DNA from 2 places in the Neptunomonas sp. CHC150 genome. Region 2 is predicted to be linked to the other one. Evidence: predicted binding sites of a transcription regulator. Region 2 holds the regulator's gene; the other holds the start of a gene.

Region 1 (15,986 bases), on a different contig from region 2:
TCACCTACAACCAATAAAATTTTACGGCCTTCCCAAAGTTTTTTGATTTTCAGGATACGATTTACCAAATTCTCTTTAGTGTTTTTTGGCAAACCACGAAACACTCCCATTGAAGGGTAACGTCGGTTGCTATCTAGTAAATTTAATACGGGTGAACCGATGCGGATAATAAACTTTTGCCAAATACGTCCCAAACTATCAAAGTCCCTAACGGGATGAATGGCAACAAGAATATTAGGAACATTACTATTCAACACTTCAATTAACCGACTATTGAGTGAGTGGTTTACATCTTGAAATGACTTATGTTTCTCACCGACCATAAGCTTAAGCTCACCATCACCAAAACGGCAGATGCTACTCTTGTTTTCTAACAAGTGTTGAATAGTCTCTTCTTCACTCCAAACTGCAGGGTATCGGTCAATAAAGACTTGTATTTCATCTTTGTATAAACCAATTATTTTATCATCAAAAAACTCTCTACATTTCGCCCTTCTTTTTTTACTAAAACAGAAAATAGAAACAACCTGAGATGTTCGTCTTAAAAAAAAACGAGAGATTTTTCTAACCAAAATTTTCATATCAAACCTTCTCGCTCCAACCCTTACAATTAACAATCAACCCAACAACAAAAACAGCACAATTATCTGCAGATATACCTTTGAAAAATAAAAAAGCAGAAACCTATTCATTTAAATAAAAAAGTCTGACTGAATCGGAAATTTTTTCAACATCCCCCTTTTCAAGACCATACCAGATAGGTAACCGCACTAAACCAGAGCTCAAAGACGTAGTATATTGGTCAACTCCATTGAAACGACCAAACGAGCTACCTGCTGTAGCCGAGTGCAAGGGAACATAGTGAAAAACAGCCAATATATCATCATTTTTTAGATGTTCTATTAGCCTTGTCCGTTGCTCTAGATCCTTTGTTTTAAGGTAGTACATATGAGCATTATGGGTAAGGTTCTGCGGCACCGTAGGACGTTCAACATATCCTTTCTTTTCTAAATCTTTAAACGACTCATGATAGCGAGACCAAATATCCAAACGAAAGTCATTTATCTCTGTTACCCTTTCCAATTGTCCCCAAAGATAAGCGGCTTGCAGATCACAGGGCAAATAGCTGCTACCTAAGTCGACCCAACTGTACTTATCAACCATTCCTCGAAAAAACTGACTACGATTAGTCCCTTTTTCACGAATTATTTCAGCACGAGCAGAAAACTGTTGATCATTAATAATTAGCAGCCCTCCTTCACCACCACTGGAGTAGTTTTTAGTTTCATGGAAACTAAAAGCGCCAAGATGCCCAATAGTACCCAAAGGTTTACCTTTATACGTAGACATCATTCCTTGCGCAGCATCCTCTATAACAAACAACTGATACTTTTCAGCTATTGTCATAATCACATCCATTTCACAAGCAACGCCGGCATAATGAACAGGAACAATTGCCTTCGTTTTAGGAGTTATGGCTGACTCAATTAGCTTTTCATCTATATTTAGCGTGTCCGGACGTATATCAACGAAGACTATTTTTGCACCTCGAAGGACAAAAGCATTTGCAGTACTGACAAAGGTGTAGCTTGGCATGATAACTTCATCGCCTGGCTGTATATCAATTAGCAATGCCGCCATCTCTAAAGCATGAGTACATGAAGGTGTTAGCAAAGCCTTTTCACACTTTAATTCTATCTCAAACCAAGATTGGCAACGCTTACTAAATACCCCATCGCCAGAAATTTTATCGCTATGCATGGCTTGCAATACGTACTGGTCTTCATTACCAGTGTACGGGGGCTTGTTAAATGGAATCATTGAGCTTCTCGCTTAAAAACTTTTTTTCGAGCTGCAGTAAACTTTTCTTTCTATCCTTTAGCCGCTTCGCAGGGCTTCCAACATAAATCCCCCAAGGCATAGTACTTTTTAGAACCAAAGATAACGCCCCTATAGAACAACCTTCTGCAACTGTGACGCCGGGCATTATTATCGACCCGGCTCCTACTATAACATGCCTTTTAAGGAGAATTTTCGACTTAAATTCATGCTTATATTTTTGCGGCACAGTCGAATTCGTCATCGTCTCGCCCGAGTAATCGTCTGATTGAGTAAACACTTGTACTCGATATGCGAGTGCTGAAAAATCTTCTATGACGATTCCTTTCTCTCCACCCGCCAACAAACAAAATGGTGTGATGTGAACATAGGAACCTATTTTTATGTTTCCTGACACGACACAAAAATCATCAATTCTTGAGTTATCACCAATTTCTATGAGTTCAGGGTCGTAAATGCTAGCTTTATCGCTAATTTTTACATTTTCCCCTAAAAACTTAAAACCCATCTTCTCTAAAGAAGATCGACTGTAGTAAGCCATTTTATCCCTCAAATATAACTTTCAGCTGATCTGCTAACTTTTCTCGGCTGAAGTTTTCTCTAATTATTTTTTTATTAGCAATACGCTCATCATCCGTCAATAGATCTACCGAGAAACTATTAACATCATAAATATTTAACCCCAAAGAGTCTAAAACTTCCCAGGAAGTCACATCGCTTCTAAAATAAACTTTCTTCCCCATACCTAACAGCGAAATAATATTCCCCATACCTTGCTGCCTTTTATGGTTGAAAACTGCAATATCGATATCACCAAGGAACGCCAAGTATTTATCAAAAGGCATAAAATCGAGCATAGGAAAAAACTTATCACCAAACATGTTATGCCCTGCTTCTATAACAGATGCAGCATGCTTTTTATTCCCATAAGACAATGGCACATATATAGCTATATTTTCATCTTTATAGGGTTCTAGCATATCCAAAATATCAAAGTGATTATTACTAGGATCAGCTGAATTTCCTATTTGAATATTAATTTTTTTATTCGACTTTTCAGGAACCACAATCTCTGAAAAAAGGTTTGTAGTATACATAATACAGTTAAGGTGCTTTCCTTTAGCTCCATACCATTTTCTAGCCAACTCCACATCACCGTTAACGTAAGTAACAAGAAAACCTAAATCTCGTATAACCTTTCTTCTAAAAAATTCTAGGCGTTTCCATTTACTTCCTTTCTTAGGATCTTGGTACGTATATAAATCCTTTCCCCAGATAACCCAGTAACACTTTTTTAAAGACCATGGCTGAAAAAAAAGACAATAAATAACACGTTTATCGAATAGTCCATGTAAAACAACCCGATCAGCGCGCATCATTTTGCAATAGAGAGCAAATATTGAAAAAAAGTAGCTAATCAGCCCTTTCCCATAATGACTAATATTAGTCCTATCTTTATAAGGATATTTCTTTGAATTCCCCAGAAAAAAAAACTGTTGATTAGGGAAAACAGCTGGCATTTCGTCTGCAACGAAGTCGACAAACGGCGGTATAAATTTATTCAACTTCGCCACATGCAAAATATTTTTACTCATAAACAACCTAAGATAAAAGTTAATTTATATGCCGATAACTATCGACTCGGGCCCCGAATACTCCCATAAAGACACCAGCGTACCGACACATTTTCAAGAACGACTGGTTCCTTGCGAGCCCCCGCATCAATAGCGCCATCAGCAGCATTTTCAAAGCCGAAGCAACTACATGGAACGATGCTGACATGACAATACTAATTTTGGAGCGACCTCGCTGAGACTTTCGCCAGGCATCCGTAATACCGGCCCTATATTTGCGTTTGGCCAGCCACTTGAGGGTTGCGCGTTGTTTTGGGATTGTTTCATACACAAGCGCTTCATTGCATTGGAAAATTTCAACCCCTTTTGATGTAGCCTGCGTAAAGAAAATAGTATCAGTTCCTCCTGCTAAGGGATTGCTTTCGTCAAATCGCAATTCAAGCTCCGTTACTAAATGGATAGGAATTAATACATTATCGGTAGCACAGGCACTCAGCGCTTCACCCGAGAATCGTTTTCCTCCTTTATAGAGACCCTGTATAGAAGGCGGCAAGTTGTCAGGTAGTCGCTGTGAAACCTTTCCATGAACAACAGCTCTCCCTCCTTTTTGAACATTGTAATTGTACAAATTAACCAGCCAGTCAGCGGTTACTATTTCATCATCATCAATAAAGACTATAAAATCAGCCCCATGTTGTATGCTCTCTTCAATGGCACGATTTCTTGCGCATGGAATACCTCTCTTGGCCTCCTGCATGTAACGAACAGTGAAAGGTAACGCTTCTGCTGCACGACTCACGCAACCCTCTGAGCTGCCTGATGCATCATTATCAATAACACTAACCGTCACAGTCACTTCATCTGGTACGTTAACGGCCACTAAGCTTTGCAAACAATCTGATAACATTTGTTCACGCATATAAGTACAAATACAAATATTAACGATGTGCATGACGTATCCAAACCCTTTGTAAATGATGCTTTTTCTGAGTAAACATATTAACTACTGAATTCTTAAAAAATAAAACAGGGACAAACTACCATAGTATCAACCTATTCTTTAGACAATCTGGGTAACTCCTGTAATAATTTCTCAAATTTTTGTTTCTAGAGATGCCTCATGACACTCAGCAAGCCATCATTGCACGTTTTACAAGTGTTACCCGCTCTCAATTCGGGTGGGGTGGAACGTGGAACGGTAGAGTTCGCCAATGAGCTAGTTTTAAGAGGCCACCGCTCTACCGTCATGTCAAATGGTGGGCAGTTAGTAAAGGAACTAGAAAATAATGGTTCGACTCATCTGCTTGTACCTGTGCACAAAAAATCACTAACCTCGCTCCTACAGGTTAGACGCGTACGACATATACTTAACGAACTTAAACCCGATGTTATTCATGTACGCTCACGTGCTCCAGCATGGATTATTTGGCTCGCATGGCGCAAGCTTCCCAAAGAAAACCGCCCTCGCTTAGTGAGCACTTTTCACGGTATGTACTCGGTCAATAAGTACAGCGCTATTATGGCAAAAGCAGAGCACTGTATTGCTATATCCAACTGCGTGCAGGACTACATGCTTACGAACTATGAGATTCCCCCGTCCAAAATCACAAGAATTTACCGCGGCCTTGATCCTAAATCGTTCAATTCCAACGCATGTAATCCGCAATGGAGAGCATCTCTTTTACAAGAGTACCCAGAGCTTGAGAATAAAAAAATTATTTTGATGCCCGGCCGCTTGTCTCGCTGGAAAGGCCAAGAAGCTTTTATCAAAATGATGCATCTACTGATACAAATAAGGCCCGATTGCCATGGCGTCATTGTCGGTTCTGCTGAGCCTCAAAAAGAGCATTACCAATCTGAACTTCTCTCACTGACATCAAGTTTAGGGCTCGAAAATAATATAAGCTTCATGGGGCACCGCTCAGATATCCAAGCTTTCTATGGCTTTGCAGATGTGACCTGCCATATGTCTAATAAAGCGGAACCCTTCGGGCGCACAGTACCTGAAGCCTTGGCATGTGGTTGCCCCGTCGTCGCATTTGATCGAGGAGGTGCTAGCGAATCGCTCAACGCGGGTTTCCCTAAAGGCCTAGTGGAACCAGACAACATCCAAGCCTTTGCCCAACGTATAGCGGAACTGCTTGATACGCACCCAGAATTCTATTTACCCAAAGAGTTTTATCTCAATCAACAAGTAGACAACACATTAGGCGTCTATGAAAAGTTGCTCTCGAATGAAGAGCAAGCAAACTAAACGCAGATCTTCGAGCCTATTTGCTATACCTTAATTACATCAAATACACTGTAGTCAATTTCTAACAACCACCTATGGCTTACACTGTAGCAGCTACGGAACTTTAAATGAGAATTCTCCATATCGCCTATCAGCAACTTAAACGTTACGGCAAAACTCGCGTTAGCTGGGCTGAAAAAATGACATTTGGTTTAATCAAAAACGACCATTATGTTAAAACCTATAGTGATCGCGATGTTGCCTCGAATGAAGCACCTTTTAAAATTCGAGACTTAGGCAAAAAGGCGGCCAATAAATACCTATTAGAAACGGTTGAATCCTTTGATCCGGATCTTATCATCGCGGGCCATTGCGATATGATCACCAACGAAACATTAGCCGCTATAAAAAAAGCAGTCCCACACAGAGTCATTGTTCATTGCAATAATGACCCTTTATTTGTTCCGTCCAACGTAGAGCGAATCAAAAAACGTGCCGAAGTAGCCGACGCCATTTTTGTTTCTACGGGCCGCAGTGAGCTGTCTATTTTTGAAGGATTGGGAACACGCGTGTATCACATGCCAAACCCAACAGACCCTTCCATTGAAACACTCGACAACTCGACTAAAACAGATCTCGATATCGACTTACTATTTTGCAGTAACAGCAACGACTTTACCGAACGCTTGGCAATGGTGGGACGCTTAAAAGAAGCGCTGGCCGATGATGTGCGCTTCAGAACATTTGGTAGTTTCGGGGAAGACCCGGTATGGGGGCGTGACTATGACCGTGCTCTATCTCAAACTAAGATGGGTTTGAACCTTAACCGACAAGAAGGAATGTATTGGTATTCATCCGCTCGCATGGCTCAACTAGCAGGGAATGGCATCTTACAATTTACCCACGAATCCCCTCGATTCGACACACTTATGCCAGAAGAAAGCCTTGTATATTTCGCGAGCGAGGACGATTTAAAGTCGAAAATTCTTGAATTCCAACACGACGACGCTAAACGCCGCTACTGGGCAAGCCGAGCTCGTACGTTCTTCCATCAAGAAATGAACTCAAAATTATATGCACAATATATTGTTGAAGCCGCCACTCAAACCGCATTTAGTCATGATTACGTATGGGCGCGGGACATCCACTTAGACGGCTCAATGAGGTAATGCGCCTATCTTTGTAAGGGGCGCAACTCGATCAACACGTCTAACTTTCCGTGATGGCTAACGTTCGTCATATAACAGTAAAAAACGAGATGTAATCAACATGGCCTCGAACCCAATCAAAGTAGCTCAAGTACTCGCGGGTGCAGCTAATGGCGGCGCCGAAAATTTTTTTGTGCGCTTAGTCAGCGGTTTAAATGAGCAACCCGAGTTACACGAAAAAGCATTTATACGTAACCACCAGCACCGCTTAGATGCCTTAAGAGACAACGGCGTAGACGCCCAGGGGTTCTCCTTTGGTGGCAAGCTAGACCTGTTAGGAGCCTACCGTTTCAAGAAAGCTCTCAACGCTTTTGAACCAGAAATAGTCATGACATGGATGAGTCGTGCCAGCGGTTCCACCCCAAACTCAAGCAAATACATTTTAGTAAACCGCCTAGGCCATTATTACAATCTTAAATACTATAAACACTCTGACTACTGGGTTGGTATTAGCAAAGGCATTTGCCAACACATGATTGATGGCGGCTTCCCTAAAGAGAAAATTGTACATATCCCCAACTTTGCTGATGAGACCCCCGTTACCGCTATCCCACGGAACAGTTTTAACACTCCAGCGGAGCAGCCACTCATTCTGGCAGCGGGTAGGCTCCATACCAACAAAGGCTTCGACACATTACTTCATAGCTTAGAGCGCATACCATCAGCTACCTTATGGTTAGCTGGCGCAGGGCCTGAAGAAGCCAATCTAAAAGCTCTTTGTTCACAATTAGGGTTGGACCAGCGCGTTCGGTTTTTAGGATGGCGCGATGATGTCACCACGCTAATGAAAACCGCAGACCTGTTCGTATGCCCTTCGCGCCATGAAGGTCTGGGCTCGATTGTAATGGAATCATGGGCGCATCAATGCCCCATAGTAGCGACTAACTCTCAAGGCCCAGGCGAGGCTATCACTCATGGCGAAAGCGGACTCATCACACCAATTGACGACAGCAAAGCGTTAGCGGATGCTATTAATGAGGTGTTAGGTAGTGATGATTTACGAAACGAACTGATTCATGGTGCATCACGCGTGTATGCAGAACATTACTCTAAAAAGCGTATAGTAGAGCAGTATATTGATTTTTATCAGAAAATTACTCGCTAGAGGCTATCACTGTTCACCTAACCAACCGTAGCCTAAGATAATTTCAGCGCTACGGTCAGCCTCAGCTAACACTATAGGGTTCTGGCTCGACGCCGGCTTGCTCAAAGAACCAACAAGCTCATCCGTTTTGAGGCGCTCAATACCTTTAACAACTCGGCTTTTCTCCGCTGGCAATAGGTTGATTAAGTTAACCACGCAGCCGGCTGTCAATGCTTCATAGGTCATCGAGATACTATCTTCAGTTACCCAACACGTCTCAGTGATAGCGATTGTATTCGGCAGCCAATCACTACTCGTATCCTCAGCCAAAACCAATGTAAATACGCTATCAAGGCCACTCAGGGCTTTTACTAGCGAGTCAGGCGTGCGCCGCGACGTCGCCAATGTCCATTGAGTATCTGGAAAGCCAGTTAACACACTTGAGATCTGATCAAGCACTTGCTGATCGTGCCATTCATAATGCTTGGAAGGCCCACCTAAAAGAATCAGACCTGTCCCATGTTGCTTTGGCTGAGCAACCACGCGATTGAGCGCACCTCGCGTCTGAATTACGTTGGCCGGCAATTGGTCGACATCTAATAAATCATGCTCAGGGATAACGCACTGATCAAACCAGCTTATTGGCAAGGAAGGTTTCATAAGCACCACTGTTTTGGCCTTAAAAAAACGCCCTAGTGCTAACGCTGTCCAGTGTGTTTTGTGTCCAGCGGCCAACACAAGAGCAGTAGGCTTCATGGAAGGCGAAGCCCCCCCAAAAAACATACTTTTTATAAGTAGGCTCAGCGCATTAAATACAGACAAGGGTGGTCGAACTTCAACCGCCAGTGCTGGGTTACGTCTCACTAGCGCCTCAGCCAGCCCCTTGCTTTGATTCACATGACCCGGCTTGCCATCACTGATGATAAGAATATCTGACACCACACTTAACCACTTTTCAATATTTCTCTTTATGATACTCCAGATCACTGACGCACCAAAAAAAGAAACAGATTATTCCATCCTAGCCGCAGCAAACAATTCCATTTTCTGAATAGGGTGATTACAATTTAACCTCTTGGGCCCTCTGCTTTAACAAGCTTAGTCTTATCAGTTTCGCTCACGACTGTGTAATAACGGCTCTCTACATTATTTTTACTACTTTACTTATTAGGAGTTCGCATGGCTGCGTTCGGTACAGTTTTTATGCCTGAAATGGCAATTTCTTGGTTTGACGGTTCTAGCTGGAGCACTCCTGAACTCGTCGCGAGCGACAGCCTACAACTCCACCCCGGCGCGCACGTCTTACACTACTCAAGCACCTGCTTTGAAGGCCTCAAGGCGTTTCGTCATGCAGACGGTTCTGTCAAAATTTTCCGCATGGACAAAAATTTAGACCGTTTTGAGCAAAGTAGCCATTTGCTAGCCCTCCCTCCTATTGATAAAAACGCAACACGCGAAATGATCATAGACACGGTTCGTCGCTTTGCGGCTGATGTTCCTGAAGCGCCTGGTTCCTTGTACATTCGACCAACTCACATTGGTACTGAAGCGGCTATTGGTAAAGCAGCGGCGCCCTCTCTCACCTCTTGTCAGTACATCCTCGTTTCACCTGTAGGGGATTATTTTGCAGGCGGAGTAGCGGCTTTACGTGTACTCATCGAAGACGATGGGATGCGCTGCGCAACACATATGGGCATGATTAAAAGTGGTGGCAACTATGCCAGCGCCTTACTGCCAATAATGAAAGCACGCGCTGAAGTGCAAGCCGATCAAATCTTGTTTTGCCCTAATGGCGACGTTCAAGAAACAGGAGCAGCAAACTTTTTATTGATCGATGGTGATGAAATTATTACTAAAGCGCTTGATGAAAGTTTCTTACACGGTGTTACCCGCGATTCGGTCTTAACTATAGCTCGCGATATGGGCATGCGCATTTCTGAACGTGACATCACCGTTGATGAGCTATTAGAACGTGCCGCTAAACCTAATTGCGAAGCGGCGCTTTCTGGCACAGCTGCCGTTCTAACACCGGTGGGAACATTTATCCATCACGGAAAAGAAATCAGCATCGGGAACGGCGGCATAGGCGAAACCACGCTAAAACTGCGCAAAGCACTGAATGATATTCAGTGGGGCAACAGCGAAGATAAATATGGCTGGCTTACTGAAGTTTAAGTAGGGAGTATTCAGCAGGAGGGGCCAAGCACAAACCTATGCCCCTCCTCTTACTAGCCCTTCTCAACTTTGTGGCTCATCCACTTTTATAAAACGTTTCCATATGTGAGTCACAGCGGCTCTCAACTCGGCCATTTCAACATCATTCATTGCCTTAGAGCGCTCTTGCAAGGCCAATCGATGCCCTACAGCACGATAACGTTTATAGGCTTCCTGCAAAGTAACCGCGTCGTGTTCTGGTAGTAAACCTTCTGCCTGTAAAACTTCTAAAATCCGAATATTATCGGAATACGTGCACAAAGCAGGGTGTTTATCTGCGTGTGCTAACACGAGATACTGAACCAAAAACTCAATATCAACGATTCCCCCCTCATCTTGCTTTAGATTAAACAAGCCGTCTTCAACATCTTGGGAAGAGGAGCCCAAATGCGTACGCATTTTTTGGCGCATGTCGGCGACTTCTTTTTGCAACACATCGAGATCACGCGGCTTCGCTAAAATTGTTTGGCGCAAGTTGTTAAAATCGCCACTCAACCCAGAAGCGCCGGCAATAACACGAGCACGAACTAGCGCTTGGTGTTCCCACGTCCAAGCGCTGTTATTCTGATACTCTCCAAAAGCTTTTAAAGAACTAACCAGCAAGCCTGAATTTCCCGAAGGTCGCAGCCGCATATCCACCTCGTATAACTGCCCTCCGGCCGTAAACGTATTGAGGATATGTATCATTCGCTGACCTAAGCGCGTGAAGAAAACAGCATTAGCAATCGGCTTCGCACCATCCGTCATAAGGTCGGTTTCACAATCATGAATGAACACCAAATCCAAATCTGAGCCATAAGATAACTCGATACCACCCAGTTTGCCGTAGCCCAGCACAATAAAGTCAGGGTCCGCAGGTACGCCAGCCGTTTTCATCGGACGGCCATGTTTTTCTAGCATTAACCGCCACGCTATATCTAACACACTACTTATAATAACTTCTGCAAGCCAAGTCAGATAATCACTGACTTTCATCAGCGGCAAAACGCCGGTAATGTCGGCCGCCGCTACGCGTAAAAGATGTGCACTTTTGAAATAGCGTAACGCTTCCATTAATTGCTCGATATCATCCTCAGGTATGCGTAATAGCTGCTGACGCAACTCGTTGGCTAACGCGGCTTTATCAGTTGGCGCATAAAGAGTACGTGGATCAATGAGTTCATCTAGCAAAACTGGCTTTTTCGCTAACTGGTCAGCAAACCACGCACTGCTAGAGCACAGTTTCACCAGTTGCTGTAAAGCCGCTGGGTTTTCATGCAATAGCACCAGATAAGCAGAACGCCTGAGGATTGCATGAATGAGCATCATTATCCGATTTAAAGTTTGTGTCGGATTCTCGACCTGACTAACTTCTTCTAGTAGCACAGGTAAAACACGTTTAAGCCTTTCAACGCCACCTGGCTGCAACACTTGTACAGTGCGCGAATCACGTAGTTCACTAATCAGTTTCAGCGCGGCTTCTGGGTCATCACTGTATTTATCGCTAATAAACGCTAACGACTCAGCCTCATCAAGATGCCCACTCCACAATGCCAACCAATTACCTTCTTCCTGTTGCTCCTGATCGGCGGACTCTGTTGAAGAGGGGGCAATCACTTCCTCAAAATGTGCCCTTACAATTTCTCGGTGATACTTAAGCTGCTCACTGCATTGCTGCCATGAATCAAACCCCATACTAAATGCCAAACGTGCTTTGCCGAGATCATCAGTGGGCAGTTCTTGAGTCTGTTTATCGGCTATGGCTTGGATGGCGTGCTCGATATTACGTAAAAAGATATAGGCGGCAATTAGCTCCTCTACAGCTTCTGGAGTCACATCCGATAATTCGGGCAATAAGGGTAAAATTGTCAATAACTCACGTTGCTGCAAACGACTATCGCGCCCGCCCCTGATCAACTGGAATGCTTGGGCTATAAACTCAACTTCGCGAATCCCACCCGGGCCTAATTTAACATTAAGCTCCATTCCTTTGCGTCGCACTTCGCGATTAATCATCTCTTTCATTTCGCGTAATGACTCGAAAGCGCCATAGTCCAGGTACTTGCGGTAAACAAACGGCTTTAGCATTGCCATCAATTGAGCGCCCTGCTCTTTGTCACCCGCGACCACTCGCGCTTTAATCATGGCATAGCGTTCCCATTCACGCCCTTGATCTTGATAGTAGTGTTCCATTGCTGCAAAACTTAATGCAAGCGGGCTTGCTGAACCAAAAGGTCGGAGGCGCATATCCACACGAAACACAAAACCTTCGCCATTCATGGTGTCTAAAGCATGGATTAACTTTTGCCCTAGACGAATGAAAAATTCTTGGTTTTCTAAGGTACGCTTAGCTCCCTCTGTTTCACCTTTCTCAGGGAATGTAAAAATCAGATCAATATCCGATGATAGATTGAGTTCATGCGCGCCGAGTTTCCCCATGCCCAACACAACCATGCGTTGCTGCTGCTTTTCTCCGGTAGTTTCACAGACATGCATGGGTGTACCCCAACGATCGCAAGCTTGCTGATAAAGCACCTCAAGCGCACCATCAATGAGTGCATCAGCCATCCAGCTTAACTCCAACACGGTCTGCTGCATGGTGGCTTTTCGCGTTAAATCGCGCCAAATCAGACGCACCATGGATTGCTGCCTAAGAAGACGCAAAACAGATAGTAAAGAAGGCTCGTCTGTAACCTGCTTTAGCGCCTCCTGAACAAGCGTTTTATATCCGTTTAATGACTGATTTTGATCCAACTGTTCGGCATTGCATAATGAAGCGCCCCATTCAGGATGACGAGCCAATTGGTCAACCACAAAATCACTACCAATCGAAACGGTCAGTAACTCATTGTAGCGACTCGCCGGCCAGTGCGGCTTTACTGATTCCAACAATGGGGATAACCGGTCCCACTGCTTCTCAGCTAATGGAATAAGATCACTGGGTAGCGCGGATAAATTAGGCGTCATAGTTTTCTCTTTTTAAACGGTATAAATAATCAGACACTTATCATGATGGGGAGCTAAAACAACATCTAATCAACACCGGTTCGCCTGATGAAAAAGGCGATAACCTCGTTCTGCTTTACTAATATCACTGGTGACCAAGCACCCAAGTTCAGCTTGCAACTGGTCTTTAAGCATCAGCAAGTCTTCTACCGCTCCTGACTTTAGCTCTAATTCTAACTCGCAAATAGCATCTTTTAATAACTCACCATCGCGCGCGCACTGATAACTCACATCACCTTGATCGAGCGCAACTTCTATCTGCGTGTCGTTTACAGTAACCCACCAAACAAGCCGATCAAAATTAGTGGCGAAAATAGGTAACAGTTGCCCTTTAAGTTTTTCTACAGGTAATGCATCCGGCCATTGAGCTTGCGCGAGCAAGGTTAAATCTAGATCCGGCTTGTCAAGCAACCACTCCCATTCACCTCTCTGATGCAAGCCATTAATGCTGTGCCCACGCGTTTTAACCGTTTGAATAATATCCTCACCTTGCTCTCGGATACGCAGAGCCACTTTATGCTGCGTGAGAGCAAGCTCGGGCGTATCGTAATACCGATTTACTAGGTGATTTTTACCTTTAAAATCGGCACCTTGCAGTACCTTAAGCGCTAAAACTTGTTCTAGCTTGTCGGCAGGAAAAGTCAGCTTCACTTCCGTTTCATTTGCCACTCTATTCATTCCCCATGCAATGTTAACCTCTATTACCTGATCTTTTTTAACATTTAGTTACAATTAGATGATATTTTTACTACAAATACAGGTATCTCACCCTTATACTTGCGCGAAAACTCAATCCTAAACAGGTTTTGGTTATGATTACTAACAATCCGATTATGCAAATGTTTGCACGTTCACCGTTCAAACCGATGCAAGAGCACATCGTAAAGGCACAGGCCTGTGCAGAACAGCTAATCCCATTCTTTAATGCTGTTATAGCAAACGACTGGGAAACTGCCCGAACAACCCAACATAAGATTGCGGTTTTAGAAGGCGAAGCTGATCGATTGAAAAAGGATGTTCGTCAACACCTACCTAATAGCATTTTCCTTCCGGTACCACGTACCGATCTCTTGGAATTGCTGCGTATGCAGGACAAAATCGCCAACCGCGCCAAAGACATTGCAGGGATAATGTTAGGCCGCGAAATGCCAGTCCCTGAAGTCATACAACCCATTATGCTTGAGTTTGTTCAATCTGCCTTAGCAACATCTGGACAAGCCGTCACTGCATTATCCGAACTGGACGAACTCGTCAGCGCAGGATTTCGCGGCCGCGAAGTAGAGGTCGTAGAAAAAATGCTAATCGAACTCGATCAACTTGAGCACAAAAATGATGAGTTTGAACGCACGATTCGCTCTCAACTCTTTGCTATTGAACGCGACTTACACCCCATCGATGCTATTTTCCTCTATCAGGTCATTAGTGGCATAGGTGACTTAGCTGATCGCGCCCAACAAGTCGGCAGCCGTTTACAACTTCTGCTAGCACGCTAATCTCAACAAAAAGGCATTATCATGAGCATTATTGCGCAATACGGCGATATCATCGTCATACTTGCATGTGTGTTTGGTTTTTTCATGGCGTGGGGTGTCGGCGCAAACGACGTTGCTAACGCTATGGGTACGTCAGTTGGCTCCAAAGCACTGACAATGAAACAAGCGATTATGATCGCTATTCTTTTCGAGTTTGCAGGGGCTTATTTAGCCGGTGGCGCCGTAACCGCCACTATTCGCAAAGGTATTATTGACCCCGGAATTTTATCCGGCAATCCAGAACTTCTCGTTTTTGGTATGCTATCGGCACTGCTCGCTGCAGGCTTATGGTTGCTCATCGCTACACATTATGGGTGGCCTGTTTCAACCACCCACTCTATCGTCGGTGCCATTGTAGGCTTTGCTGCCGTCGGCATCTCAGTTGATGCTGTCCATTGGGACAAAGTCTCTAAAATCGTCGCTAGCTGGGTCGTCTCGCCCGTCACCGCGGGCATTATTGCTTTCTTCTTGTTTAGGAGTGTGCAAAAGCTGATTTTAGATACAGATAAACCATTCGAAAATTCTAAAAAGTACGTGCCCGTTTATATCTTTTTAGTTGGCTTTATTATCTCAATGGTGACATTCACCAAAGGGCTAAAGCACATCGGCCTTGATATCAGCTTTGCAAACAGCGCGTTCATCTCGATAGGTGTCGCTGCTATTACCATGTTCATTGGTATCATGATGCTGAAGAAAATCAAAGCAGACCCTACGGCAGATAAGGACTATCATTTCGCGAGCGTCGAGAAGGTATTTGGTGTTCTAATGATGTTCACAGCCTGCGCCATGGCCTTTGCTCACGGCTCTAACGATGTAGCTAACGCCGTAGGCCCTTTAGCGGCCGTCGTAGGCGTTATAAGCTCTGGTGGTGAAGTAGCGCAAAAAACAGCAATGCCTGCTTGGATACTGCTCTTAGGTGGCGCTGGTATCGTAGCTGGCCTCATCATGTATGGTCACAAAGTCATTGCTACTGTAGGTAATAATATTACCGAACTTACCCCAAGTCGCGGTTTTGCTGCCACTTTAGCTGCAGCCACAACGGTTGTCGTTGCATCTGGTACGGGGTTGCCAATTTCTACCACGCACACGCTTGTAGGAGCCGTACTCGGCGTCGGTCTTGCTCGCGGCTTAGCGGCACTCAACTTACGCGTTGTCGGTACCATCTTTGTGTCCTGGGTAGTTACCCTACCTGCAGGCGCGCTATTAGCAATCATGTTCTTCTTCATGTTTAAGGGTATGTTCACTTAAGTTTTGTGCTAATACACTGAAACACGTCCACTAAGAAGGCTCGACCCGCTTCCCGAAAGCCTGCACAAT
Region 2 (15,986 bases):
TCAATATGCGTTTTAAGGAATAGTTTTCACACTGTCACATTCTTGTCACAAAGACAGCCTATAGTTCGCTCAACATAAAAAATTGATCGTCTAATTCAATAAACTGTTTATCAATAAACAACTGTTTCTTTGGAGCAAGTAATGAAACCTATGAAGAAGTTATTCGCCGCAATCGCCATGACAGCAACCTGCATGTCTGCTTCTGCAGCGGATCTGTTAGATCCGAACTTACCAACTTACACTAAGGCTTCTGGTGTTTCTGGTAACCTATCTAGCGTAGGTTCAGATACTTTGGCTAACTTGATGACGTTGTGGGCTGAAGAATTCAAGCGCATGTACCCTAACGTTAACGTACAAATTCAAGCCGCTGGATCTTCTACTGCACCTCCAGCATTGACTGAAGGCACATCTAACTTCGGTCCAATGTCTCGTAAAATGAAAGACAAAGAAATCGAAGCTTTCGAGAAAAAATATGGTTACAAGCCAACGGCCGTTGCTGTAGCTATCGATGCTTTGGCTGTTTTTGCTAACAAAGACAACCCAATCAAAGGTTTATCTATTCCACAAGTTGACGCTATCTTCTCTTCTACACGCAAGTGTGGCGGCGCTGAAGATATCACTACTTGGGGTCAAGCTGGTGTTGAAGGCTCTCTAGCTGACAAAACTATTCAATTGTTCGGTCGTAACTCTGTATCAGGCACTTACGGTTACTTCAAGTCTGTTGCTTTGTGCAAAGGTGACTTCCGTAACAACGTAAACGAGCAACCAGGTTCTGCATCTGTTGTTCAGTCTGTATCTACTTCTTTGAATGGTCTTGGCTACTCAGGTATCGGTTACAAAACATCATCTGTTCGTGCATTGCCATTGGCTAAGAAAGACGGTGAAGCTTTCGTAGAAGCAACACCTGAAAATGCAGTAAACGGTACGTACCCTCTATCTCGTTTCTTGTGGGTTTATGTAAACAAAAAGCCTGGCCAAGACCTAACTCCTATGGATGCAGAGTTCTTGAAAATGGTTATGGCAAAAGTGGGTCAAGAAGTTGTAGTTAAAGATGGCTACATCCCACTACCTGCTAAAGTAGTTGAGAAGCAAATGAAAGAGCTAGGCCTATAATTTAGCCTACGCTTCGCTAAGGACAGCGTTCAGGGAGTGCCGTAAGGCACTCCCTTTTCTCGTTACTAAAGCGCTGTAACATAAGTGTCACATAACTCACGTATTCTTGCGCCACTGTTATCGTAGAACCATTAGGTCTCTTCTCATGAGTATAGAAAATACCACGTCGCCACCACAGATTAGCTTTGATACACCCGCCCAGCTTCGTTTACGCAAATTACGTAAACTAAAAGATAAAATGGCCGGTGTAGGTATCGCCTTTGGCGGTATTAGCGTCATTCTCGCTATTTTGCTGATCTTCTTTTATCTGCTGTACGAAGTTGCACCGCTGTTTCAGTCGGCGCATATGGAAAAGTGGCAGCACAATGGACAAACGGTTGAGAACTACGCCTCTCCAGGCGAAGGAAAAACCTTATACCTTGCTATGGAAGAGCAAGCCGAAATTGGCCTGCGCATTACCGCAACACATGCGTACTTTTTTAACACTCTCAACGGCGACATCATTAATGAGTCTGCCCTGCCAGTGCCTGAAGGTGTTGAAGTTGTCAGTACCGCTGTTATTTCTGAGCCCCAGCGCCTGTTTGCGTTAGGCTTAAGTAATGGTTCTGCGCTGATCATCAAGCACGACTATCGTTCTACTTACCCAGATGGCGTACGTGTGATTACACCTAGCCTAGAGTACCCATTAGGCGAAGAACCGCTAAGCGTATCTGATCGCCCACTAGCGCTACTAGGGATTGCCTATTCAGGTGATAGCTGGAACATTATTGGTGGTGATGACAAGGGCTTATCGCAAGTCAGCGTAGCCGTAGAAGAAAATATGATGACCGGTGAGGTTGAGCTAGAGTCTGAAAGCTCAACACTACCGGCGTTTAACATTGGTGCACGCAAACTTCTATTACTGCCAGACAACCGCTGGTTGATGATTGCCGGTAAAAACAAAATTGCCGTCGTCGATCTGCAAGCAGACGGCGGGCCACAAACGGTACAAGTGGCCGAGGCAACCAAAGGAGAAATTACCACATTCAAAATGTTACTCGGTGGTAACGCTTTGCTGGTAGGTGATAACCAAGGTCACATTTCACAATGGTTCCTGGTTCGTGATGAAGCGACTGACTGGGTTCTCACGAAGATCCGCTCGTTTGAAAGTGGTTCAGCAGCCATTGATGACATTGCTATCGAGCAGCGCCGTAAAGGCTTTGCTGCGATTAATAACGACGGCACATTGCGTCTTTATAATACGACGGCACATCGAAATGCGTTAACCGATAAAGTAGCGGATGGGCGAGTGGATTATATCGCTTATGCCCCACGTTCAAACGCGATGTTAATAGAACAGAACAGCACATTGGCTTTCTGGGCTATTGAAAACGAGCATCCTGATATTTCATGGTCTGCTCTATGGGAAAAAGTGTGGTACGAAGGCTACGAAGAGCCAGACTATGTATGGCAGTCTTCTGCGGCTAACAACGACTTTGAACCTAAATACAGCTTAATGCCACTCGCATTCGGTACACTAAAGGCGGCCTTCTATGCCATGCTTTTAGGTACGCCACTGGCCATCTGCGGAGCGATATACACAGCGTACTTCATGGTTCCGGCCATGCGCCGTAAAGTAAAACCTTTCATAGAGCTAATGGAAGCTTTACCTACTGTTATTTTAGGCTTCTTGGCTGGTCTATGGTTAGCGCCATTCATGGAACTGCATTTGGCGGGCATCTTCGTCATTCTGATACTCGTACCTATCTCCATAGTTCTCTTTGGCTTTATATGGGCGCAGGTTCCCGACCGCATTCGCTTCCTAATACCAGAGGGTTGGGATGCAGCACTGCTGGTACCCGTTATCATTTTGACCGTTATGCTGAGTTTATCGATCTCCGTACCTGTTGAAGAACTGTTGTTTGGCGGTGACCTTCGCTTATGGATCAGTAACGAAGCCGGTATACCGTTTGACCAACGTAACGCACTGGTGGTTGGTATCGCCATGGGCTTTGCGGTTATTCCAACAATCTTCTCGATCACAGAAGATGCGATCTTTGCCGTACCTAAGCACCTGAGCTATGGCTCACTTGCCTTAGGCGCTACACCTTGGCAAACGCTAACTCGAGTAATTTTGCCAACGGCAAGCCCGGGTATCTTCTCTGCATTAATGATTGGTATGGGCCGCGCTGTTGGTGAAACCATGATCGTATTAATGGCAACAGGTAATACCCCCATTATGGATATGAACATATTTGAGGGTATGCGTACGCTAGCCGCCAACATCGCGGTTGAGATGCCTGAATCCGAAGTAGGAAGCACACATTTCCGCATTCTTTTCTTAGCTGCGTTTGTACTCTTCCTGTTTACCTTCATGGTTAACACCTTGGCAGAGTTGGTTCGCCAGCGTTTGCGTAAGAAATACGGCTCGCTGTAGCCCCTGATAACTGCGAGCTTAGAGGATAACGAACAATGAAAGTCTCTTTATCAAATTGGACAAAAACTGGGTCACCATGGGTTTGGTTAAACGCCGGTGCCGTGGCCATCTGTATCATTATGGTTGTTGGGCTATTAGGTTTAATTGCCGTACGTGGTTTAAGCCACTTTTGGCCAGCGGATATTCTGCAAGCCACTTACCAACAAGGTGATCAAAAAATCACACTCGCTGGCGAAGTCGTCGAGGTAGAAGACGTACTGGCCGAGCAGCTACGTGGTGCGGGTGTCGATGTGCCAGAAGGCCTTGAAACAATGCGTCGCGATTTATTAAAAATCGGTAACCGTGATATTGGCGGTATCGACTTTACTTGGGTATTAGACGCTAACCTGTCGGATCGTCAAAAGCCGGCCATGTTATTCGCGGCAGAGCGTCACGAATGGGGCAACTTTTACGGTTACCTGCGCAGCCTAAAACAAGGCGATGAAGTGGTCGGTAGCTACGATGGCTATGACCCAAGCGAAGCCTACTTAACGCTATGGGGCCAGTTTGAGCAAAGCATCGAGCGGGCTATTGAGATTAACGAAACCATTCTCGAAATCCAAAAAGGCGAAATCGGTGCGATCAACTACGAGCTAGAGCGTTTACGTCTTAAACAGCGCTCACTGGAGCTCAAAGGCTCTACCGATACCGATGCTTTTGCTGAGATTAACACTCGCCGTGATGAACTCAACGCCGAATACGAAAATTTACAACAAACATTAATCGATCTTTATGCTCAGGTTAACCGCGATAGCATCCAAGCAGAAACAGCAAGCGGCCAAATGCTAACCATTTCAGTGGCAAAAATCGTACGCGCTTATCGCCCTAATGATATGGGTATCATCGCTAAGTTAGGCCATTATGGCGCTAAACTGTGGGAATTTGTTTCAGCAGAGCCTCGCGAAGCGAACACAGAAGGCGGCATATTCCCAGCGATATTTGGTACTGTCATGATGGTTATTATCATGTCGATCATGGTGACACCTTTTGGTGTAGTCGCGGCTGTATATCTACGCGAATACGCAAAACAAGGCTTTACCACTCGTCTTATTCGTATTGCAGTTAACAACCTAGCGGGCGTACCATCCATTGTATATGGTGTGTTCGGCTTAGGGTTCTTCGTGTACTTCTTGGGCGGTAACATTGATCGCTTGTTTTACCCAGAAGCCCTACCTTCGCCTACATTTGGTACGGGCGGCCTCATGTGGTCATCGATCACACTCGCTCTACTCACGGTTCCAGTAGTTATTGTGGCAACAGAAGAAGGCCTATCACGCATTCCTCACGCCTTACGTGAAGGATCGCTTGCATTGGGAGCTACCAAAGCAGAGACACTATGGAAAGTCGTCTTACCTATGGCCAGCCCAGCGATGATGACCGGTGTAATCCTTGCCATAGCACGAGCTGCTGGGGAAGTAGCACCTTTGATGTTGGTAGGTGTGGTCAAACTAGCACCGAGCTTACCCTTGGATATGAACTATCCTTTCCTACATTTAGACCAAAAGTTTATGCACTTAGGCTTCCACATTTATGATGTCGGTTTCCAAAGTCCAAACGTAGAAGCGGCTCGTCCGCTGGTATATGCCACAGCCTTCTTGCTGGTGGTCGTGATCGCCCTACTGAACATCAGTGCTGTGCAGATCCGAAACCACCTACGTGAAAAATATAAATCGTTAGAAATGTAACGCTGTAGAACGACTGAATTAAAGGTTTATTGATTATGACTACAAACGCGAAAACTCACCGTATGGATATTTCATCGTTGCAGCGTGACGACCGCCAGCTTTCTTTGGAAAGTGAAACGATTGCCCTCCATGTTAACGACCTACGTCTTAGCTACGGCGAAAAAGAAGCCCTGCACGGCATCAACATGACCATTCCGAAAAAGCGCGTAACAGCCTTCATCGGACCATCCGGTTGCGGTAAATCAACCCTGTTACGCTGCTTTAACCGCATGAACGACCTGGTGGATAGCTGCAACATCACCGGTGAGATAGTGTTAGATAACCAAAATATCTACGACCGCACAGTTGAAGTAGCTGATCTGCGCCGCCGCGTGGGCATGGTGTTTCAGAAGCCAAACCCGTTTCCAAAGTCTATCTACGAAAACGTAGCCTATGGTTTACGTATTCAAGGGATTAAAAAGAAGCGTGATATCGACGAAACCGTCGAATGGGCGCTGCGCTCAGCCGCCTTGTGGGATGAGGTAAAGGACCGCCTACACGAAAGCGCATTGGGCATGTCAGGTGGTCAGCAGCAACGTTTGGTTATCGCGCGTACCATCGCGGTAAAACCAGAAGTGTTACTACTAGACGAACCCGCTTCTGCTCTTGACCCTATTTCAACGCTTAAAATTGAAGAACTCATTCACGAGCTTAAGAATGACTTTACCATCGTCATTGTAACGCACAATATGCAACAGGCTGCGCGTGTTTCTGACTATACTGCATTCATGTATATGGGTGATTTAATCGAGTTTGGTGTTACCGATACCCTCTTCACGAACCCCGAGAAGAAGCAAACGGAAGATTACATCACAGGCCGATACGGATAAAACCTACCGCCTACTAACACCATGCAGATATTGACACTAATTGAGGAGTACCATTGTGGAACTCAATAAAGATAGCTACTCAACACACATTTCACAGCAGTTTAATGACGAGCTAGAACTCATCCGTACTGAACTGCTAACCATGGGCGGCATTGTAGAACGACAAGTGCATGATGCCGTAAAAGCCTTGTTAACAGGTGATGCCGAATTAGCTGAAAAATCACGCCGCGTCGATCGTCAAACCAACGACATGGAATTAATGATCGACGAGCGTTGCACCATGATCATCGCGCGCCGCCAACCCGCTGCCAGCGACCTACGCTTGATCGTTGCCATCTCTAAAGCGGTCAACGACCTTGAGCGCATGGGTGATGAAGCCAGCCGCATCTGCCGACACGCCATCGAGCTAGTAGAAGAAGGCGACTCACAGCGCGGCTACCAAGAAGTCCGTCACATTGGTTCACTCGTTAGCAGCATGGTAAAAGATGTGCTCACCGCCTTTGCCCGCAACGATACAGAACTGGCTTATCACGTCGCCAAACAAGACAAAGCCGTCGACTTGGAATACCGCACGGCTATGCGATCAATCGTCACTTACATGATGGAAGACTCGCGCGCAATCTCCAGCTGCCTGAACGTCATCTGGGTACTGCGTAGCTTAGAGAGAATCGGTGACCACTCGCGCAACATCGCCGAACAGCTCATCTACCTAGTTAGCGGCACAGACGTCCGCCATGCGCCGCTCGCCGAGATGCGCGAAGTTGCTGGTGCAACGGATAAAGACGACGAAGAACCAGCGTAACTTTGCAATTCCAATAGGGCTGCCAACGGCAGCCCTATTCTTATAAATACCTGAAGTCTGCACAAACCCACTTAACCGACTCAACCTTTTTCCCTTTCTGCCGCTAATTCCAGAACACGCGTTATCAATAAGCGACACAGTCTGGAGATATTCATGAGCGGCTACATCGTATATGGCGACTTAAATTGCCCGTACAGCTATGCGTTATTCGAACGATTAAAAGCAATGGATTTGCTGGATCAGGTCGAGTTTCGCTTGGTAGAGCACGCTCAAGATATAGGCCTATATGGCAATACAGCCGATATCCTCTCAGAGCTGGCGAGTGATGTATTTGCTGTGCGCGGCCATGCGCCAGAAGTACCTATTTCGTTACCTCCAGAGCGACCAGACAGTCGTTTTGCCAATTTATGCGTATTAGCCGCAATGCAAATCGATCGTGAAAAAGCGCTTAATTTTATAGATCTTTTTTATAAAGCCCTTTGGGTTGACGGACAAGATATTGCTAGCCCCACTATTATTTTTGACGCCTTACAAAAAGCGGGGTTACCCACCGAGTTATCTATTGATATCGACTGTGAAGAACAACTCGATACCTGGCAAGATCAGTGGGCCGCCAGTGGGGTAAGCTCTCGCGTTCCATCAATCGTGGCAGAAGATAAGCGCACGTTAATAGGCTTAGCTGCCCCCGAAGATCTACAAGCGTTTTTTGAGGGCGCGGCGACCGAAATTGAGTATGACTCTCGCGAGTTCTGTAAATATACCGACCATCATACCATCGCTGTATTTGCCCCAAATGGTATCGAAACGGTCTGGAAAACTATCGACGCGTTAAGAGCACGCTACAATATTTTATTACCCGCAACCTTAAGCGATTTAAGAAAGCAGCTTCTAAGCCAAGAACAAACGCCCGATTTATTGTTAATTGATGGCTCTGACGAGTGGCTCCCTACTTTATTAAACTGCCAAAACCTCGTTCAGAAGATCCACCACGGCTTTATACCAACCGCCCTCATCAATGCCGATAATGATGATCAGCAAGAGTTGCAGGCATACACGCATGGCGCATCTGACTTTATTGTTAGAGGCCGAGCAGAAGGTATTATCCGCGCACGCGTAGGCATGATGCTCGAATTAAAGCGCTCTCGTGATTTCTTAGAACGTTCGGCTCGTATCGACGGGCTAACGGGAGTAAATAACCGACGTGAGTTTGAAAAACTATTAGAAATGGAATGGCGACGTGCTAGTCGCAGCAATCTGCCTTTGTCACTCATTATGGTCGACGTGGATCATTTTAAAGCGTTTAATGACCTCTATGGCCATTTAGCGGGCGATAGTGGCTTACGACGTATTGCCGGTGCTATGGAAAATGCGGTCAACCGCTCACATGACTCTGTCTGCCGTTACGGTGGGGAAGAATTTGCTGTTTTATTACCCGAAACAGACAAAGCCGGAGCAGAGCTCGTAGCGCAACGCATTCGTAAACAAGTACAGGCATTGAGCATTAAACACGAGCGCTCAAGTACCGGGCTGGTTGTTACCGTTAGCCAAGGTATTTGTACCTTAACACCCTCAACAACGTACAGCCCACATGAGCTTGTCGAACGCGCCGATAGCGCGCTTTATAACGCAAAGGACACGGCACGCAACTGCATTGTAGTAGCCGCGTAAGCCCGCAAATAGCATCAATGCATTAGCTTTCTATTTCAGAAAACGATTGACCATTGGAAGCGACTAAAACTTAGGGCTAGCTTCACGCTACAATCGCGTCTTATCAATCAACAGTAGTCCTTAAACGGCGGGAATAGCTCAATCAGCTTATCCCGTCCTAACGCTTCCAAATGTGCAATATTGCGTTCTGGTATAGCTTCGGGATCCTCTATGTGTTTGAGCACCTGCTCCATCTGACCCTCACGAATAATATGAATCATGGGATATGGAGAACGGTTGGTCCAATGGCTGAGATCATCCTCTGGCGGCCCTGCAAATAAATAACCAGGATGAAAACTAGCCAGCTGAAAAACGCCTTCAAGGTTTGCTTGGGTCAATAGACGTTGGCATTCATCAAGCAACCCTAGGTATTCATAAAAGTCGGCTACTGCATTGGGAAAGATGACTAACGTAGTAGCGATATCACGTTCATTGGCTTGATTAATAACTAACAACTCGTCAACAAACGCTTCACACGCTAAACGGGTGTCTTCGCTTTCAACTACGGCATAACGCAAGGTCTCTTGTCTCACAACCGGCGCTGCAAAAGGGCATAAGTTAAGTCCAACGACCATAGTATTTACCCAACGACGGGTTAACGCTTCAACGCTGGCAGCTGTATTTTTGTGTGCTTTGTCTGTACTCATACCGCGCATGCTAATCGATTATGTGACGCGCCTCCAGCAACAAACGCTCAAGGCTTGGGATAGCCGACGCTTAAGCGTAGAATACCGTCCTCAGATAAAGGACCTGATTTGTGGATATCCGCGCCAAATTACTTCAAACGCCCTATACCGCCTTCCCGGCACCCGTATGGAAGGAACGTATTCGATTATCAACCATCGATGCCCCCGCCGTATGGAAGCCGTGGCTAATGGACAGAGGGTCTCTGACACAACATTTGGTGAAAGCCAGCCATCAGCAGTTTTCGGTACAATTACTGAGCCTTGCCTGGCAGTATCCGAGCATTAGCGAAGCGCAAGCTTTGGGAATCCCCCTGCGCCACAAAGCATTAGTACGCGAGGTGATACTTAAAGGTCGGAATGAGGCCTGGGTTTTTGCTCGCTCGGTGATCCCTGCCAGTACCCTGACAGGCAGAGAGCGACAACTACACTTAATTGGCCAACGCTCACTAGGATCTGTGCTATTCAGTGATCCAACTATGCGGCGTGGCCCCTTACAAACGACTTCGATCCAGGTAGATTCTCATACATTGTGGGCTAGACGCTCTGTCTTTCGTTTATCGAACAAGCCTTTGCTTGTAGCTGAGGTTTTTCTTCCGGCGCTTGAGCAAGTACACTACAGTCCTTCTCGTTATTAGTTTAAGGCCTTTGTCATGTCTCATGTCGCACCTCGCCCTGCACTAACCTTACGTGAGCGTTTAGCCATCTATACCCAGCTTACGCGCTTCAATAAGCCTATTGGGAGCTACTTACTACTCTGGCCAACGCTTTGGGCGTTATGGATTGCGGCCGACGGAGTTCCTCCGCTTAGCTTGCTCATTATTTTTATTGCGGGGGTCTTTATAACGCGCTCAGCTGGCTGCGTGATTAATGATTATGCCGACCGGCATATCGACGGACATGTAAAGAGAACAGCTGAACGCCCCTTAGCTCTCGGGCTAATTAGCAGTAAAGAAGCGCTCATGCTGTTTGCTGGGCTGATGCTGCTCGCTTTTGTACTAGTTTTATTCACTAACCGCATGACGATTTGGATGTCTTTTGGCGCATTAGCGTTAGCATCGCTTTATCCCTTTATGAAGCGCCATACCCACCTGCCCCAAGTGGTACTTGGCGCGGCTTTTGGGTGGGCTATCCCTATGGCCTTTACTGCCGTTGACGAGACTTTACCATTGGTTGCTTGGCTGATTTTCTTAGCTAAGCTGCTCTGGACCGTTGCTTACGACACCATGTACGCCATGGTAGATCGGGATGATGATATAAAAATCGGCGTAAAATCGACCGCTATCCTATTCGGCAAACAGGACAAGCGGATCATTGGGCTATTACAGATAACCACATTGTTAGTTTTACTATTAGTAGGCACATTAGAAAGCATGACGTGGCCTTACTATGTAGGGATCGTTATAGCCGGCGTGTTTTTTGTTTATCAGCAAAATCTTATTAAGGATAGGGATCGCACTCGGTGCTTTAACGCCTTTCTGAACAACCATTACGCCGAGTTAGCGGTCTTTGTTGGGATTGTCGTACACTTTATGACAAATTAGTGGCTGGCTGTAACATTTTTGTCATAATAAAATACTGTAATACTCGCGACTTATTACAAGCGTAGAGGCTTAGACATGTCTACAAGCAAACAAGTGCTAATCGTCGATGATGAGGCGCCCATCCGCGAAATGATCGCGGTTGCACTCGAAATGGCAGGTTATGAGTGTATTGAAGCAGAAAATGCTAACGATGCTCACGCGATCGTGATTGATCGACAACCTGATATGATTTTGTTGGATTGGATGATGCCCAACATCAGCGGCATTGAATTAGCCCGCCGCTTACGCAAAGATGAAACAACTGCCGATATCCCCATTATCATGCTGACGGCCAAAGGCGAAGAAGAAAACAAAGTACAGGGCTTAGAAGCGGGTGTAGATGACTATATCACCAAGCCTTTTTCTCCTCGCGAACTGGTAGCTCGATTAAAAGCTGTTTTACGCCGTGCTACGCCTAAAGGCATTGAAGAGCCAGTGACGGTTGAAGGCTTAACGCTTGACCCTATCTCGCACCGTGTAACCGCCGAAGGCAAAGCCATCGATTTAGGGCCGACTGAATTCCGATTATTGCAATTCTTTATGACCCATCAAGATCGGGCCTACTCCCGCGGCCAATTATTGGATATGGTTTGGGGCGGCAATGTGTATGTTGAGGAACGGACAGTAGATGTCCACATTCGTCGCTTACGCAAAGCATTAGGCAATGAACATGACCACCTAGTACAAACGGTGCGAGGAACTGGGTATCGTTTTTCAACACAAGTAGCCTAAACACGAGTTGTATCCCCTATGCAGAGAGTCCCCCAAGCCGCCGTAGGCAGTTTATTTTTATTTGTCGCTGTATCTGCAACGGTAGGCTTATTCATAGGCTCTGTTAGCTGGGGAATGGTTGCTGGGTTAGGACTTTGGATTTTTCTACAACTACGTCAAATAGGAAGGCTGCAAACCTGGTTGCATAAATATGATTCTGAGGTTCCCGAAGCCGAGGGCATATGGGGCGACATCTTTGATGACTTAGCACGAATTAAAAAGCGTCACCATAAGCAACGTAGTGATCTAAAAGAGATCATCAAACGCTTTCAACGCTCTTCGGCAGCACTACCCGATGCCGTTGTTATTATTGATAAGCATAATAATTTAGAGTGGTGGAACCGCGCAGCAGAACGCTTGTTAGGCTTTAAACATGTGTCTGACCGTGGAATGCCGGTTATGAACTTGTTGCGTGATCCTCGCTTTATACGTTATTACCACAAACGTAAATATGACGACCCTCTGCAGCTACCTAGCCCTGTCCTCAACGACACCACCTTACAGTTCCAAATAAAAGAGTTTGGTGCTAGCGATCGACTGTTAGTAGCCCGTGATATCACTCGCTTGGTGCGTTTGGAACATACCCGACAAGACTTTGTGGCCAACGCTTCTCACGAGCTACGCACGCCATTAACAGTCATTCGAGGTTATCTGGAGACTTTTTTAGACCAGGACCTCCCCAAACCTATGCAGCGAGCTCTGACACAAATGCAGGCCCAATCAAGCCGCATGGAAGGCTTAGTCTCTGATTTATTATTACTTTCTCGTCTTGAGTCTAGCCAGCATATTAACGATGAAGTCCCTATCAACATTCATCAGATGCTTATCACTATCCATCATGATGCAGAAGTGATTTCACTCGATAAGCAACATCAGATAACGTTAGATGTCGACTCTGAGTTTGACCTGTTGGGTCAGCCCCAAGAACTCCATAGTGTATTCTCGAACCTCGTCTTCAACGCAGTGCGGTACACACCGGAAAAAGGCTTGATTAGTATTAAATGGTTTGTCGATGAGCAAGGCGGGCATTTTTCGGTTACAGATAATGGTATTGGTATCGACTCCATCCACCTACCACGTTTAACGGAACGGTTTTATCGCGTCGATGAAGGCCGTTCTACCGCCACCGGCGGCACGGGGCTAGGATTAGCTATCGTGAAGCATGCGTTATACCGTCACGGAGCTCAATTAACTATTGAGAGTCAGCTAGGGAAAGGCAGTACTTTTATCTGCCACTTCCCCCCTGACATGCTGTATTCAACTCAATCTCGTATAGCCCAGCAAAAAAGTGCGACCTGAGCGGGTCTATTCACACACCAGCCACCGCTCGTTCGACGTGTTCCTCAACCCAATATAAAGTCGCCCCTATCACAGCGGCAGGCATAACAATCAGGTTTAAAATAGGAATCATAGTGCCAAACTGCACGACGGCACCAAAACTGATAGAGGTGAGACGCCGCTCGGCTAAGAGCTGAGTCATTTTTTTAAAAGTCACCTTATTATTATCCATCGGGTAATCGCAATACTGGATCGACATCATCCATGCCCCAAACAAAAACCATAAAAATGGAGCAATAATGTTTAAAACAGGGATGAAACTAAACACGATGAGCAAGAACAAGCGCGGCAAATAGTACATCATCTTGGCTAACTCACGCCCTAATGCACGTGGGATCATTTTTACAAACTCGCCCCAGCCCTCATCCGTGACTTCGCGCCCTCGACGCAGTTGCTCAATCTTTTCGGATAGAAAACCGTTAAATGGCGCAGCAATAAGATTGGCGACTATCGAAAAGCCATAATACACCACGACAAGCACCAGCAATGCGAAGAGCGGCCAAAGCAACCAATCCAAAAATGAAAGCCACTCAGGCAGATACGAAAGCCAGTAGTCGACCCATACATCAAACTGATCCATCAGCAGCCAAATAGCGCCTGTAAACAACAATATGTTAATAATCAGTGGTATTAATACGTATTGCCGGATACCGGGCTCAGGCAGCATGCTAAAGCCTCTAAATAAGTACCCAACCCCTTTAACTGGATTACCCTTCATTTACTCTCCTTAGTTAACCCATTACAGCATCACAAACAATGTTACACGAATCACAACCGCCACTATCATCATGGCTAACCCAATACGGTTAACTTTATTTTCAAGTGGATTAAAAACGATTGTAGGTTGCCAAAATTGCAAAATCGATTTTACATCTTTGGTTCGCCCAGCATACATACCAAGCGATATAAGAAAAACGATCAGACCACCCCAGAATAGAATCGGTTCAAGAACAGCTAAGAAATACATCATGGCTCCTTACATTAAGCACAGATAATAAGATGGCAACACTGTAATGCGCGCCAGCTAGCCTATCAGAATTGATTTGTTGAGGCTGCACAGCTAGGCTCATCTTACATGCCACTTTGGCCGCATACGATCCTTTTATCGTCTGTCATTACGTTAAATAATAAGAGGTTACTCATGAAAGCTATCCGCCTTGACCAGTTCAGCGAAGTCGACACATTTGCGACACATCTCACTGTACAAGAGGTTCCAGAGCCCGCTCTAGAAGCCGGTGAAGTGCTGATCCGAACACTGGCCGCAGGCGTTAACCCTATCGACTACAAAACCTGCATTGGGGGCGGAGCTTCTGCCTTTATCGGTGACTTGCCCTTCATTCCCGGATGGGAGTTTGCCGGTGAAGTTATCGCATGCGGCAGCGATGTAACCGGGTTTGATTCTGGCGATGCTGTTGTCGGCTTTATTCGCTTTCCTGAACGCGCAGGGTGTTATGCCGAGCGCATAGCGGCACCTGCCGACCAAATAGCCCGTTTACCCAAAGGCGTAGCACCAATCACCGCAGCAGGAGCTGCGTTAGCAGGCTTAACAGCGTGGCAGGCGCTCTTTGATAAGGCTAACTTACAACCACAACAGCGCGTACTGGTGATGGCCGCTGCAGGCGGTGTAGGTCACCTAGCCGTTCAATTAGCCAAATGGAAAGGCGCGCATGTTGTAGGTACTGCGTCACCGGCTAACCATGACCATTTACTGGCTTTAGGGTGTGATCAGGCCATTGATTACCGTGACGAATCAGCCCTTGAAGCGCAGGCACCGTTCGATCTCATTATTGACGGGGTTGGAGGTGAAACGGGTATTAACGCCATTGCGTTGCTCGCCGCCACAGGCACATTAATCACGTTGCCCTCTGTGACAAAAGATCAGGTCATAGCCGCTGCGGAAAAAGAAGGTAAAAAAGCGCTACCCATTCGAGTTGAACCCAATGGTCAGCAGTTGGCAGAACTACTGGCGCGTATCGAGCAACAAGAACTAACAGTCACGGTTGCCGAAACATATCCGTTGGCCGAAGTAGCACGTGCTTTTACGCAAATAGCAACAGGACACACTCGCGGGAAAGTGGTACTAACACTAGACAATTAACCGGCTGTTACGCAGCGGTGCTTACTCACTATAAAAGTAAGCGCCGCTAGTTTATTTGGCAGCGGTTAACGGTTTGCAGAGAACGCTTTAACTGTGGTTACTGATTTTTTCAGAAACGCAGAACGGTCATCTTTATCATCAATTTCACGAGCTAGTTGCTTAAGCAACTCAGCTATAGTTCCCAACCTAACACCATGTTTGGCCCGCCATGTGTCATAAGCATCGTCAAAAACGATACTCACCGCCGGGCCTATATAATCAGCCATCAAATCACGCAATTGGTTCATCAATGCCCTCAGTTGCGCCTCAATTGCAGGGTTATTTTTCACAGCAGGTCGACTAGCCGTTGATGTATCGGGAGCGACGCTAGGCTCTGGTTCTGTTACCGGTGCTATTGCTTCAATAATAGTCGGCATTACGGACCGCACACTGGTGTTAATCAGCGCCATGTTGACTTCTTTTTCTGTCAGCATAATAAGGACCGTTTTATCGTCAACTACATGCCCCATCAACAAGCATTCATCAAGCTCAAAAATAATCTCTTTGTGGTCTGATCCAATGGAATGAATCGCATTGAAGATTTGATGCGCTACACGCGAGGCGCTTCCCATATTGGTATCCAATATTTCGGGGAAGGTGGATGCCAGTATAGAATCTGGTGTCGCAACACAACTGTGTTGAATGCTACCTAATTGCTCTAACTCTTTTAATAATTCGATCATAGACATAGCGATACTCAACCCCACTGCAACAGATCATCAACCTGCTGTTTCAACGTCCTGATTGAAACACGGTTTGAGGTTTGAACTCCCAATGTTTGATCTCCCTTGAAAAACACGGATACGTTATCCTCTGTACTGCTTTTCAGCGATACACTTCTTA

The links. The regulator PhoB, encoded in region 2, activates phosphate uptake and scavenging genes when phosphate is short. The targets are predictions, from matches to a motif close to TGTCATANNNNTGTCANA.
Region 1: a site for PhoB is predicted at 13,862-13,879, ahead of OW491_RS13390 (CYTH domain-containing protein). Genes of this name have one in related genera too.

The regions. Positions count from the first base shown of each region.
Region 1 covers NZ_JAPNXU010000010.1:339,941-355,926, forward strand. Annotated here, with positions in the region: gene OW491_RS13335 (GT-D fold domain-containing glycosyltransferase) at 1-581, opposite strand, end outside; gene rffA (dTDP-4-amino-4,6-dideoxygalactose transaminase) at 685-1,821, opposite strand; gene OW491_RS13345 (acyltransferase) at 1,808-2,380, opposite strand; gene OW491_RS13350 (TDP-N-acetylfucosamine:lipid II N-acetylfucosaminyltransferase) at 2,382-3,434, opposite strand; gene OW491_RS13355 (glycosyltransferase family A protein) at 3,454-4,365, opposite strand; gene OW491_RS13360 (glycosyltransferase family 4 protein) at 4,534-5,667, shown strand; gene OW491_RS13365 (glycosyltransferase) at 5,775-6,815, shown strand; gene OW491_RS13370 (glycosyltransferase) at 6,916-7,959, shown strand; gene OW491_RS13375 (ELM1/GtrOC1 family putative glycosyltransferase) at 7,966-8,877, opposite strand; gene OW491_RS13380 (branched-chain amino acid aminotransferase) at 9,118-10,113, shown strand; gene glnE (bifunctional [glutamate--ammonia ligase]-adenylyl-L-tyrosine phosphorylase/[glutamate--ammonia-ligase] adenylyltransferase) at 10,177-13,098, opposite strand; gene OW491_RS13390 (CYTH domain-containing protein) at 13,168-13,806, opposite strand; gene OW491_RS13395 (TIGR00153 family protein) at 13,950-14,630, shown strand; gene OW491_RS13400 (inorganic phosphate transporter) at 14,652-15,917, shown strand.
Region 2 covers NZ_JAPNXU010000008.1:279,383-295,368, reverse strand. Annotated here, with positions in the region: gene OW491_RS10650 (phosphate ABC transporter substrate-binding protein PstS family protein) at 142-1,113, shown strand; gene OW491_RS10645 (ABC transporter permease subunit) at 1,259-3,529, shown strand; gene pstA (phosphate ABC transporter permease PstA) at 3,565-5,253, shown strand; gene pstB (phosphate ABC transporter ATP-binding protein PstB) at 5,289-6,122, shown strand; gene phoU (phosphate signaling complex protein PhoU) at 6,178-6,924, shown strand; gene OW491_RS10625 (diguanylate cyclase) at 7,078-8,592, shown strand; gene OW491_RS10620 (DUF1415 domain-containing protein) at 8,700-9,278, opposite strand; gene OW491_RS10615 (chorismate lyase) at 9,389-9,952, shown strand; gene ubiA (4-hydroxybenzoate octaprenyltransferase) at 9,968-10,858, shown strand; gene phoB (phosphate regulon transcriptional regulator PhoB) at 10,934-11,629, shown strand; gene phoR (phosphate regulon sensor histidine kinase PhoR) at 11,648-12,967, shown strand; gene cysZ (sulfate transporter CysZ) at 12,978-13,724, opposite strand; gene OW491_RS10590 (hypothetical protein) at 13,746-13,973, opposite strand; gene OW491_RS10585 (NADP-dependent oxidoreductase) at 14,148-15,104, shown strand; gene OW491_RS10580 (hypothetical protein) at 15,170-15,832, opposite strand; gene OW491_RS10575 (ATP/GTP-binding protein) at 15,841-15,986, opposite strand, start outside.